Regions from separate parts of the Streptomyces sp. NPDC006510 genome, predicted to be linked through region 2. Evidence: riboswitches for the same ligand, from Rfam matches in the RefSeq annotation. Region 2 holds a riboswitch; the other holds the start of a gene.
What was found. Region 2 has a riboswitch for thiamine pyrophosphate ahead of thiC (phosphomethylpyrimidine synthase ThiC). Riboswitches for the same ligand answer to the same signal wherever they lie in the genome.
Positions count from the first base shown of each region.

Region 1: linked by a shared signal. The riboswitch ahead of thiO (glycine oxidase ThiO) and the one ahead of thiC (phosphomethylpyrimidine synthase ThiC) in region 2 are both predicted to bind thiamine pyrophosphate.

Region 1 is NZ_JBEXPH010000017.1:13,636-19,342, forward strand. Features, by position in the region: gene ABZY11_RS08240 (FAD-dependent oxidoreductase) at 90-1,274, opposite strand; gene ABZY11_RS08245 (hypothetical protein) at 1,375-1,719, opposite strand; TPP riboswitch at 1,771-1,884, shown strand; gene thiO (glycine oxidase ThiO) at 1,882-3,066, shown strand; gene thiS (sulfur carrier protein ThiS) at 3,063-3,299, shown strand; gene ABZY11_RS08260 (thiazole synthase) at 3,302-4,114, shown strand; gene pknB (Stk1 family PASTA domain-containing Ser/Thr kinase) at 4,208-5,707, shown strand, end outside.
Region 2 is NZ_JBEXPH010000006.1:47,242-52,948, reverse strand. Features, by position in the region: gene ABZY11_RS03715 (DUF5326 family protein) at 1-77, shown strand, start outside; gene ABZY11_RS03710 (helix-turn-helix domain-containing protein) at 321-1,091, shown strand; gene ABZY11_RS03705 (SsgA family sporulation/cell division regulator) at 1,193-1,630, shown strand; gene ABZY11_RS03700 (YibE/F family protein) at 1,711-3,033, opposite strand; TPP riboswitch at 3,104-3,237, shown strand; gene thiC (phosphomethylpyrimidine synthase ThiC) at 3,230-5,044, shown strand; gene ABZY11_RS03690 (hypothetical protein) at 5,132-5,422, opposite strand; gene ABZY11_RS03685 (hypothetical protein) at 5,531-5,707, opposite strand, start outside.

The DNA of each region.
Region 1 (5,707 bases), on a different contig from region 2:
GGGATCCAAAAGATGCACAGTGCACCAATCTCGGTCGCCGCCCAAGGGGTTGCCCGCATACCGGACACCCCCGTGCGCCCTGCGGCACGCTACTGACGGATCGCCGACTTCAGCGGTACGGAGGGATCGGCGGCCCGCGTCGGATCGAGCCGCGCCCCCGCCTCGATGAGCTTGCGCCCCTGCGCCAGATCGCGCGGACGGCCGACGGCGAGAACCGCGACCAGCACGCCGTCGCGCAGCCAGCACACCGACCAGGCGGGGTCCGCCGGATCGCCGCGCCACAGCAGGGTGTCGGCGCTCCCGTGGTGGCCCGCGTACTGCACGAACCGGTCGAACTGCTCGGACCAGAAGTACGGAACGGGGTCGTACGTCATCGGCGCCGGGCCGTCACCGGCGGCTGCCCCGATGATGTTGGCGGCGGCGGTGCGCGGGCCCTGGAGCGCGTTGTCCCAGTGGTGGACGAGCAGGCGCTCGCCGTACCGGGCGGAGGGGAACGAGGCGCAGTCGCCGACCGCGTACACATCGGGCTGCGAGGTGCGCAGCGCCTCGTCGGCGGTCACCGATCCGTCGGGGCCGAGTGCGATGCCGGAGCCGGCCAGCCAGCCGGTGGCGGGCCGGGCGCCGATTCCGACGACGACCGCTCCGGCCGGGAGCGTACGGCCGTCGGCGAGGATCACCCGGCCCGGCTCGACGCGGGCGACCCGGGCCCCGGTGAGGAGTTCGGCGCCGCTCTGCGCGTACCAGGCGGCCATCGGGGCGGCGACCTCCGCGGGCATCGCGCCGGCCAGCGGCCGGTCGGCGGCCTCGACGACGGTGACCGCGCAGCCCGCGGCGCGGGCCGCGGTGGCGAACTCGGCACCGATCCAGCCCGCGCCGACGACCACGACGCCGTGCTGCTCGTCGAGGACCGGCCGCAGTCGTGCCGCGTCGTCGAGGGTACGCAGCAGATGGACGCCGGGCACCCCCTCGACCCCGGGCAGGACGACGGGTTCGGCACCGGTCGCGATCACCAGGACGTCGTAGGGGACAGGGCCCGACGCGGTGTCCAGCTCATGCGCCGCGGGCCGCACACCGGTGACTTCCCGCCCCAGTCGCAGATCGATCTCCAGCGCCTCGAAGTCGATGTCGAAGGCGGAGTCCTCGGCCTTGCCGAGCAGCACCGCCTTGGACAGCGGGGGCCGGTCGTAGGGCTGATGCGGTTCGGCGCCGAGCAGGGTGACGGGGCCGGTGAAGCCCTGCTCCCGCAGGGCCACCGCGGTCTGCACCCCGGCCATGCCCGCGCCGACGATGACGACGCGGCGTCCTGCCCGCCGGTCCGGCTGCTCTGACTGCTGCTGATCGCTCACCCGTACACCTTAAGCACCTGACAGATCGTCAGGAAAGGGCGAGTTCCTCGACGGTGCTCGTCCCACTGCCCTCCTGCGACTCCCACTCCCACCGCTCGTCCAGCCGGACCCGGCCGTCCGCGAGGTCGACGACGGTGGAGACACAGTGGCCGGAAGATGTCGTTCCGTCCTGCTTCAGCTGGACGTACCGGAAGTCGAGGGTGTCGCCGGCCCGGGTGCCGACGAGATGGCCGCGCACCACGTCGCCGCCCGTGTAATCGGCCCAGATCCGGCCGTCTTCCTCGTGGTACGTGAAGCGGGTACGGGTACCGACCTGGCCGGGCGCCTGGTCGGCGACCGGTGCCAGGACGAGTCCGTCGAGCGAACGGGCCACGGTGGCTGCTCCCTTACTGGTCCGGGGGGACGGGGTTTAGGGTGGCCAACGTAAAACACTCGCGGGAGCCCGGACGCACCGGGCTGAGAGGGAGGCTGGGGCGGCCTCCGACCGTACGAACCTGATCCGGGTCATGCCGGCGAAGGGAGGGGCTGGAAGCCCATGCGTTCTTCTCGGAACGGAAACGGATCCGATGTCCTGGTCATCGGGGGCGGGATCATCGGCCTGGTGATCGCCTGGCGGGCCGCGCAGCGCGGACTGCGCACGGCGGTCGCCGATCCCGAACCGGGTGGCGGTGCCGCCCGAGTGGCGGCCGGCATGCTGGCCGCCGTCACCGAACTCCACTACGGCGAACAGCTGCTGCTGGGTCTCAACGTCGCCTCCGCCGCCCGCTATCCGGCCTTCGCCGCCGAGCTGGAGGCGACGAGCGGGCAGGAGACCGGCTTCCGTGCCTGCGGCACCCTGGCCGTCGCGCTGGACGCCGACGACCGCGCCCATCTGCGGGACCTGCACGCCCTGCAGCAGCGGTCCGGCCTGGAGTCGGAGTGGCTCACCGGCCGTGAGTGCCGCCGTCTGGAGCCGATGCTCGCGCCGGGCGTCCGGGGCGGTCTGCGGGTCGACGGCGACCACCAGATCGATCCCCGCCGGCTGGCCGCCGCCCTGCTGACCGCCTGCGAGCGGGCCGGGGTGGTCTTCCACCGCGACTGGGTGGAGCGGCTGAGCGTGGTGGGCGACCGGGCCGCCGGAGCGGTGCTCGCCGGGGGCACGGAGCTCGCGGCCGACCAGGTCGTGCTCGCCGCGGGCAGCCTCAGCGGCCGGCTGCCGGGGCTGCCGGACGAGGTGGTGCCGCCGGTCCGGCCGGTGAAGGGCCAGGTGCTGCGGCTGACCGTGCCCGCCGGGTACGCGCCGTTCCTGAGCCGGACGGTCCGGGCCGTGGTCCGGGGCAGCCATGTCTATCTCGTACCGCGTGAGAACGGCGAACTGGTCATCGGCGCCACCAGCGAGGAAATGGGCTGGGACACCACGGTCACCGCGGGCGGTGTCTACGAGCTGCTGCGGGACGCCCACGAGCTGGTCCCCGGCATCACCGAGCTGCCGCTCACCGAGACCCTGGCCGGCCTGCGCCCGGCCTCCCCCGACAACGCCCCGCTGCTCGGCCCCACCGCCCTGCCCGGCCTCCACCTCGCCACCGGCCACCACCGCAACGGGGTGCTGCTCACCCCCGTCACCGGTGACGTCATGGCGGAGCTCCTCACCACCGGCGAGCTGCCCGAGCAGGCCCGCCCCTTCACCCCGCACCGTTTCCCTTCCGCCGCCGTCTCCGTATGTCAGGAGCAGCCCGCATGACCGAGCCCGCACCCCGCCCCGTGCCGGCGTCCCTCTCCGTGTCCGTGAACGGCGAGGTCCGGGTCCTCGCCGCGGGCACCGCCCTGGACGCCCTGGTCGCCACCCTGACCGCCGCGCACTCCGGCGTCGCGGCCGCCGTCAACGAGACCGTCGTACCGCGCGGCCAGTGGTCCGCCACCGCCCTCCTCGACGGTGACCGCGTCGAGGTCCTGACCGCCGTCCAGGGAGGCTGACCATGTCGGACGATCTCTTCACCCTCGGCGACACCGTCTTCGGCTCCCGGCTGATCATGGGTACCGGCGGCGCCCCCAGCCTCGACGTGCTGGAGCGCTCCCTGACCGCTTCCGGCACCGAGCTGACCACCGTCGCGATGCGCCGCCTCGATCCGACCGTGCGGGGCTCGGTGCTCTCCGTCCTCGAACGGCTCTCCATCCGCGTGCTGCCGAACACGGCGGGCTGCTTCACCGCGGGCGAGGCCGTGCTGACCGCCCGGCTGGCCCGCGAGGCGCTCGGCACCGACTGGATCAAGCTGGAGGTGGTGGCCGACGAGCGGACCCTGCTGCCCGACCCGATCGAGCTGCTGGACGCCGCGGAGATCCTGGTCGACGACGGCTTCACCGTGCTGCCGTACACCAATGACGACCCGGTGCTGGCGCGCAGGCTCCAGGACGTGGGGTGCGCGGCGGTCATGCCGCTCGGCTCCCCCATCGGCTCCGGGCTCGGCATCCGTAATCCGCACAACTTCCGGCTGATCGTCGAGCAGGCCCGGGTGCCGGTGATCCTCGACGCGGGCGCCGGTACCGCCTCCGATGCGGCGCTCGCGATGGAGCTGGGCTGCGCGGCGGTGATGCTGGCTTCCGCCGTGACCCGGGCCCAGGAGCCCGAACTGATGGCCGCGGCGATGCGCCACGCGGTGGAGGGCGGGCGGCTGGCGTACCGGGCCGGCCGGATTCCGCGCCGCCACTTCGCCGAGGCCTCGTCGCCGGTGGAGGGGCGTGCGGTGCTGGACCCGGAGCGCCCGGCCTTCCGAGCCGCCGGTACGGCGTGAAGAACGTGTCCCTGTCACGGCTCGGCTGCAGTACGGCCCCGGGACCGCCCCGGCCCGTGAGCCGTGTCCGTGGCGGCTCGTAGACTCGCCTGCGTGGATACGACCCTCCAGGACCCTCTCGTCGGGCAGCTGCTCGACGGCCGCTACCGCGTCGATGCCCGCATCGCCGTGGGCGGCATGGCCACGGTCTACCGGGCCGTGGACACCCGGCTCGACCGGGTGCTCGCCCTCAAGGTGATGCACCCGGCACTGGCGACCGACGCCTCGTTCGTCGAGCGCTTCATCCGCGAGGCCAAGTCCGTGGCCCGGCTCGCGCACCCCAATGTGGTCGCGGTCTTCGACCAGGGCGCCCAGGGGCAGTACGTCTACCTGGCGATGGAGTACGTCGCGGGCTGCACCCTGCGCGACGTGCTGCGCGATCGCGGCGCCCTGCAGCCGAGGGCCGCCCTGGACATCCTGGAGCCGGTCCTCGCCGCCCTCGGCGCCGCGCACCGGGCGGGCTTCGTGCACCGCGACATGAAGCCGGAGAACGTCCTGATAGGGGACGACGGCCGGGTCAAGGTCGCCGACTTCGGGCTCGTACGGGCGGTGGGCGCCGTCACCAACACCACCGGGTCCGTTCTCGGCACGGTCTCCTATCTCGCCCCCGAGCAGATAGAGGCCGGCACGGCGGACACCCGCACCGATGTGTACGCCTGCGGCGTCGTCCTGTACGAGATGCTGACCGGGGCCAAGCCGCATGCCGGCGACACCCCCGCCCAGGTCATCTACCAGCATCTCAACGAGGCAGTCCCACCGCCGTCGGCCGCCGTCCCGGGGCTCCCGGCCGAGCTCGACGACCTGGTGGCGAGCGCCACCGCCCGAGACCCCGAGGTCCGCCCGTTCGACGCGGTGGCGCTGCTCGCCGAGACCCGCGAGGCCCGCTCCGGCCTCACCGACGCCCAGCTGGACGCCGTACCGCCGCAGGCCACCGCCGAGGTGCACGACGCCGCCGAGGACCGCACCAGCGTGATCCCGCGGCTGCTCCCGGTCGGCCAGGGCGTCTCGCACCACACCAGCAGGCTGGAGATGCCCCCGCCCGCGCCGCCGCGGACCACGGCGCAGGACCGGCGCCGCCGCGGGCCGCGGCGCTCGGTGATCGCCGCAGTCGTCGCCGTGCTGCTGGCGCTGGGGATAGGCACCGGTGTCTGGTACATCAACTCCGGGCAGTTCACCCGGGTCCCCCCGCTGCTCGGCCAGACCCAGCAGAACGCCGAGCAGCGGCTCTCGAAGGCGGGTCTGGAGCTCAAGGGCGTCAAGCGGGCCTACAGCGACACCGTGGACCGCGGCAAGGTCATCAGCAGCGACCCGGAGTCCGGCGCCCGCGTCAGGGGCAACGACGCCGTGACGCTCGTCGTCTCGCGCGGTCCCGAGATCGTGAAGGTGCCCGATCTCCAGGACCTCTCGGTCGCCGACGCCAGGCACGAGCTGAAGAATGCCGGCCTGGTGCCCGGCATGGTCACCAAGGAGTTCAGCGAGGAGACGGTACGGGGCGATGTGATCCGTACCGACCCCGTGGCGGGCACCGAGCGGCACCCGGACTCGGCGGTCGCC
Region 2 (5,707 bases):
TCGTGATCCTGGTCGGCGGGCTCATCTTCGTCGTACGCAAGTTCATGTCGTCGTCCTCCTCGCGCGGCGACTGGTAGGACGATCGGAAGCCGGCCGGGGCGTTAGCCCAGCTGAGCTAAGCGAGAGACGAAACGATGTCCCTCGCGGACCCGGCCATTAAAGTGGCAGTTTGCTGCCACCACCTGGGAATTAACGGTCCGTCACCACACTGACCAGTGGTTTGTACGGCGTTCGGCATCCGGAGCCCAGCCGTGCGGCAGTCCGTGGGGGCGGCCCCCACAGGCGGGCTGACCACCCGTCACCATGCCTGGGGGTGACTGTTGACCACGGCATCGAGCACTGCTGCCCCGACGCTGATCGGTTCGGTGCAGCGAGCGCTGAGGCTGCTGGAAGCCGTGGTGACCCATCGCGACGGGGCGCCCGCCAAACAACTCGCCAGGGAAGCGGGCCTTCCTCTTCCCACGGCCTACCATCTGCTGCGCACCCTGACGCATGAGGGCTATCTGCGCCGGGAGAACGGCGTCTTCCGCATCGGGGTCGCGGCTGAACGCCTGGTCGGCGAAGGGGCGCTGCAGAATCGGCGCGGCGGAATGGCCGAGTCGCTGAGCCGCTGGCGCGACATCATCGGTGCACCGGTGTACTGCGCCGTCTACCGCGAGGGCGAGATCGAACTCGTCGCGGTCGCCGACACCCCCGCCAACCCCGCCGTCGACGAGTGGGCATCCTTCCGGGAGACCGGGCATGCCCACGCGATCGGCCAGTGTCTGCTGAGCCAGCTCGACGAGAAGGCCCGCGAGGACCACCTGGACCGTCACCCTGTGCGTCCGCTGACCCGCTACTCGGTGAGGGACCGTGCGGCGTTCCTTGAGCGACTGCGGTCGCTGGAACGGATGGAACCCGTCATCGAACGACAGGAATACGCCCTGGGCACGGTCTGCGCGGCCATCCCGATCACAGCGGGATTCACGGCCGCCGCGATGGCCATTTCGGTACCCCTGGAGCAGGAAAGCCGGTTGCTTCCCGCAGTCGAACAACTACGTGGCGAAGTGGCCAACCTCTTGCGTTCGTTCGTGTTCTCTATCAGTATCTGAAAAATCACTCCTTGTGATCTGCTATCGCATGCACCACGATGGCGTCAATAGGGCCACGGGGGATCATTCCTGGCCAGATTCATCTACTGCGGGGTTGAACGATGCGCGAGTCGGTTCAAGCTGAGGTCATGATGAGCTTCCTCGTTTCCGAGGAGCTCTCTTTCCGGATCCCGGTGGAGCTCCGGTACGAGGTCTGCGATCCGTATGCGATCCGGATGACCTTCCATCTGCCCGGTGACGCCCCCGTCACCTGGGCATTCGGCCGTGAGCTGCTGCTCGACGGCCTCAACAGCCCCAGTGGCGACGGCGATGTGCACATCGGTCCCACTGAGCCCGAGGGGCTGTCCGACGTACATATCCGGCTCCAGGTCGGTGAGGACCGGGCTCTCTTCAGGGCCGGTACGGCACCGCTTGTGGCATTTCTCGACCGGACCGACAAGCTTGTGCCGCTCGGACAGGAGTGCACGCTGGGTGACTTCGAGGGCAACCTGGAAGAGGCCCTGGGCCGGATCCTCGCCGAGGAACAGAACGCAGGCTGAGAAGAACGGCGCCGCCGACCGGCTCACCGGTCGAACACGGTACCTGCCGAATGGGTGAATTATTCACCTGACGGGGACGTTCAAGGCTTAGCTCTACGACGACGGCCTTTCCCGGCCCGTACGGGTGCCGAAGCTCCGGCTTCCGCGCCGAGCCCTGTGCGGTCCGCGGAGACGACCAGCGCAGCGAGCACCGTCGTCACCGGCACCGAGGCGACCAGTCCGATCGAGCCGACCAGCGTTCGTACGATCTCCTCAGCCACCAGCTCGCTGTTGGCCACCGTCCCCACACTGCTCTGCGCGATGGAGAACAGCAGCAGCAACGGCAGTGCGGCGCCCGCATAGGCGAGCACCAGCGTATTGACGACCGAGGCGATGTGGTCGCGCCCGATCCTGATTCCTGCCCGGTAGAGACCCCGCGCACCCATCGCCGGGTTCGCCTGGTGCAGTTCCCAGACCGCCGATGTCTGGGTCACGGTCACATCGTCGAGGACTCCGAGCGAACCGATGATGACACCGGCCAGCAGCAGACCGCTCATGTCGATGTGCGGGTACAGACCGTGGATGAGGCCGGTGTTGTCGTCGGTGTTGCCGGTCAGGCTCGCCCAGCCGATGAAGAGCGATCCGAGCAGCCCGATCAGCAGCAGCGAGATCAGCGTGCCGATCACCGCGACCGAGGTGCGGGCGGTCAGGCCGTGGCACATGTAGAGCGCGATCAGCATGATCGCGCTGGCCCCGACCACCGCGACGAGCAGCGGATTCGAGCCCTGGAGAATGGCCGGGAGGATGAACAGGGTCAGCACGGCGAACGACACGGCGAGCGCGACCAGTGCCATCACCCCGCGCATGCGGCCCACCGCGACCACGGCCAGGGCGAAGATCCCGGCCAGCAGAGTCATCGGGAATTTCCGGTTCACATCCGTCACCGAGTACTGCAGATCACGGGGCGCGTCGGGGGCGTACGACACGACCACGCTCTGACCGTCGCGCAACTGACGCGGTGCGTCGGGCTGGACGATCTCGACGAAGGTCCGGCCCTTGTCGTGACCGGTCGCCACCTCGATCGTGGCCCTCTTGCACAGTCCCCGTTCGCTTCCCGACGGTGATGTGGTGGCCCCGTCGACGGGCATCTGAACCGCGTTCACGTCCTTGCAGTCCACCTTGTCGATACTCACCACCTTTCCCTGCTGGGTCTGCCGGTCGAATCCGACGCCGGTCCGCTCGTGCGGCGGCGCACCGCCCGGCCAGAGAGCCACCAGACCGACGAGAACGGCGGTGGCGAACGGGATCAGTACGGCCGCGATGACCTTGCGCAGATGTCTGGAGACGGGCGCGGCGGGGCCATGGCTGTGCGAGTGGCCGTGCTGATGGCCCTGCGGTTCGAGGTCGATCTGGGGGGACGTCACCGGCCGATCATCGCAAGAAGAGACGGGCCCTCTGTTCAGTACGCCGGACGGGGCGCTAGCGTGGAGGGACCTTTGCACACGCGGGAGCTCGGAGCACCGGGCTGAGAGGGCGCTGAAATCCGTACATCCGTACGGGACGGGCTGCGCCGACCGCCGAACCTGTTACCGGGTAATGCCGGCGTAGGGAGTAGGTCTCATGACCACAGCGGACGCACGCACGCCTGCCTCGAACCAGAGCGACGAGGCCGGGAAGTCCATCGGCTGGCACAAGGGGTACGTCCAGGGCTCGCGCCCGGACCTCCGGGTGCCGGTCCGTCAGGTGCACCTCACCAACGGCAAGGACGTGACGCTGTACGACACGTCGGGGCCGTACACCGATCCCACCGTCGAGACCGATGTCCGCCGCGGGCTCGCACCGCTGCGGGAGAACTGGATCGTGGCCCGCGGCGACACCGAGGAGTACCCGGGCCGCCCCGCCCGCCCCGAGGACGACGGGCTCAAGCACACCTCGCCGCGAATGGGGTCTCCCCTGCTTGAGCGAAGCCGAGAGCTCGGGGAAGGGCTGCGCAACCTCGACGCGGTCTTCCCCGGCCGCCCGCGACTGCCGCGCCGCAGCCGGGACGGGCAGCCGGTGACCCAGCTCGCGTACGCCCGCCGGGGCGAGGTCACCCCGGAGATGGAGTACGTGGCGATCCGGGAGAACGCCGAGCCCGAGGTGGTGCGCGAGGAGATCGCGGCCGGCCGGGCCGTGCTGCCGGCCAATGTCAACCACCCCGAGATCGAGCCGATGATCATCGGCAAGCGGTTCCTGGTGAAGGTCAATGCCAACATCGGCAACTCCGCGGTGACGTCCTCCATCGAGGAGGAGGTGGAGAAGATGACGTGGGCGACGCGCTGGGGCGCCGACACCGTCATGGATCTGTCCACCGGCCGCAACATTCACACCACCCGTGAGTGGGTTCTGCGCAACTCCCCCGTGCCCATCGGCACCGTTCCGCTCTACCAGGCCCTCGAAAAGGTCGACGGCCGGGCGGAGGAGCTGACCTGGGAGATCTACAAGGACACCGTCATCGAGCAGGCCGAGCAGGGCGTCGACTACATGACGGTCCACGCCGGCGTGCGCCTGCCGTACGTACCGCTGACCGCCCGCCGCAAGACCGGCATCGTCTCCCGCGGCGGCTCGATCATGGCGGCGTGGTGCCTCGCGCACCACAAGGAGTCGTTCCTGTACGAGCACTTCGAGGAGCTCTGCGAGATCCTCGCGAGCTACGACGTGACGTACTCGCTGGGCGACGGGCTGCGTCCCGGCTCGATCGCCGACGCCAACGACGAGGCGCAGTTCGCCGAACTGCGCACGCTCGGCGAGCTGAACACGGTCGCCAAGCGGTTCGGCGTCCAGACCATGATCGAGGGCCCGGGCCATGTCCCGATGCACAAGATCAAGGAGAACATCGACCTCCAGCAGGAGATCTGCGAGGAGGCACCGTTCTACACGCTCGGCCCGCTGACCACCGATGTCGCCCCGGCGTACGACCACATCACCTCGGGCATCGGCGCGGCGATGATCGCGTGGTGGGGGACGGCGATGCTCTGTTACGTCACGCCGAAGGAGCACCTCGGCCTGCCCAACCGGGACGATGTGAAGACCGGCGTCATCACCTACAAGATCGCGGCGCATGCGGCGGACCTCGCCAAGGGGCACCCCGGGGCGCAGGACTGGGACGACGCGCTCTCCGACGCCCGGTTCGAGTTCCGCTGGGAGGACCAGTTCAATCTGGCTCTCGACCCGGACACCGCACGGGAGTTCCACGACGAGACGCTGCCGGCCGAGCCGGCGAAGACGGCGCACTTCTGCTCGATGTGCGGTCCGAAGTTCTGCTCGATGAAGATCTCCCAGGACATCCGGCGCGAGCACGGCGGATCGCAGTCGGAGATCGAGGCGGGCATGGCGGAGAAGTCCAAGGAGTTCGCGGCGGCCGGCAACCGGGTCTATCTGCCGATCGCGGACTGACCCGGGACACGGCGTCGCCCCGGGGCTCCGGCTTCCGGGGCGACGTCGCGCTCGAAGGCCCGCGCTCGAAGTTGCAGGGCTCGGAGTTCAGGTTTCGTGGGTGATCAGGCGTACGGCCGGAGCCGAGACCACCTGGGTGTACGGGACGTCGGGGAGCCGGATGACCGACACCGGCAGTTCCGCGTACCGGGACGCCGCCGAACACAAGGAGCGGGGCACGGCGTACGTCGCGGGCCTGCTCGCCGAGAGCGGCCGGCACGAGGACACCGAGGCACTCGCACGACGGCTCGTGCTGCTGATGGACGGGGCGATCGTCACGGCACCCAGGGAACGTACGACGGCTCCGGCCGCGGAGGCGCGCGTGATCTCGGCAGCCATGCTCGGCGAGGCGGCCCGCCCCCGAACTCGTTCGAACCCAACCCAACCCAACCCGCCCCGAACCGAATCCGGCCCGGCCCGGCCCGGCCCGGGTCTCGTAGGACCCGGTCAGTCCGGTTCGTGTTCGGGGCCGCCGAAGTCGGGACTGGTGAAGTCCGGACTGGTGAACGTCGGGCGGGGGCCCGCCGCCGGGCCGCCGTCCGGGCTGGAGAAGTCCGGCGGGCTGTAGCCGACCTTCGGGATGCGGTTCGCCGAGCGGACCGGCGTGCGTGAGGCGGGGCCGGC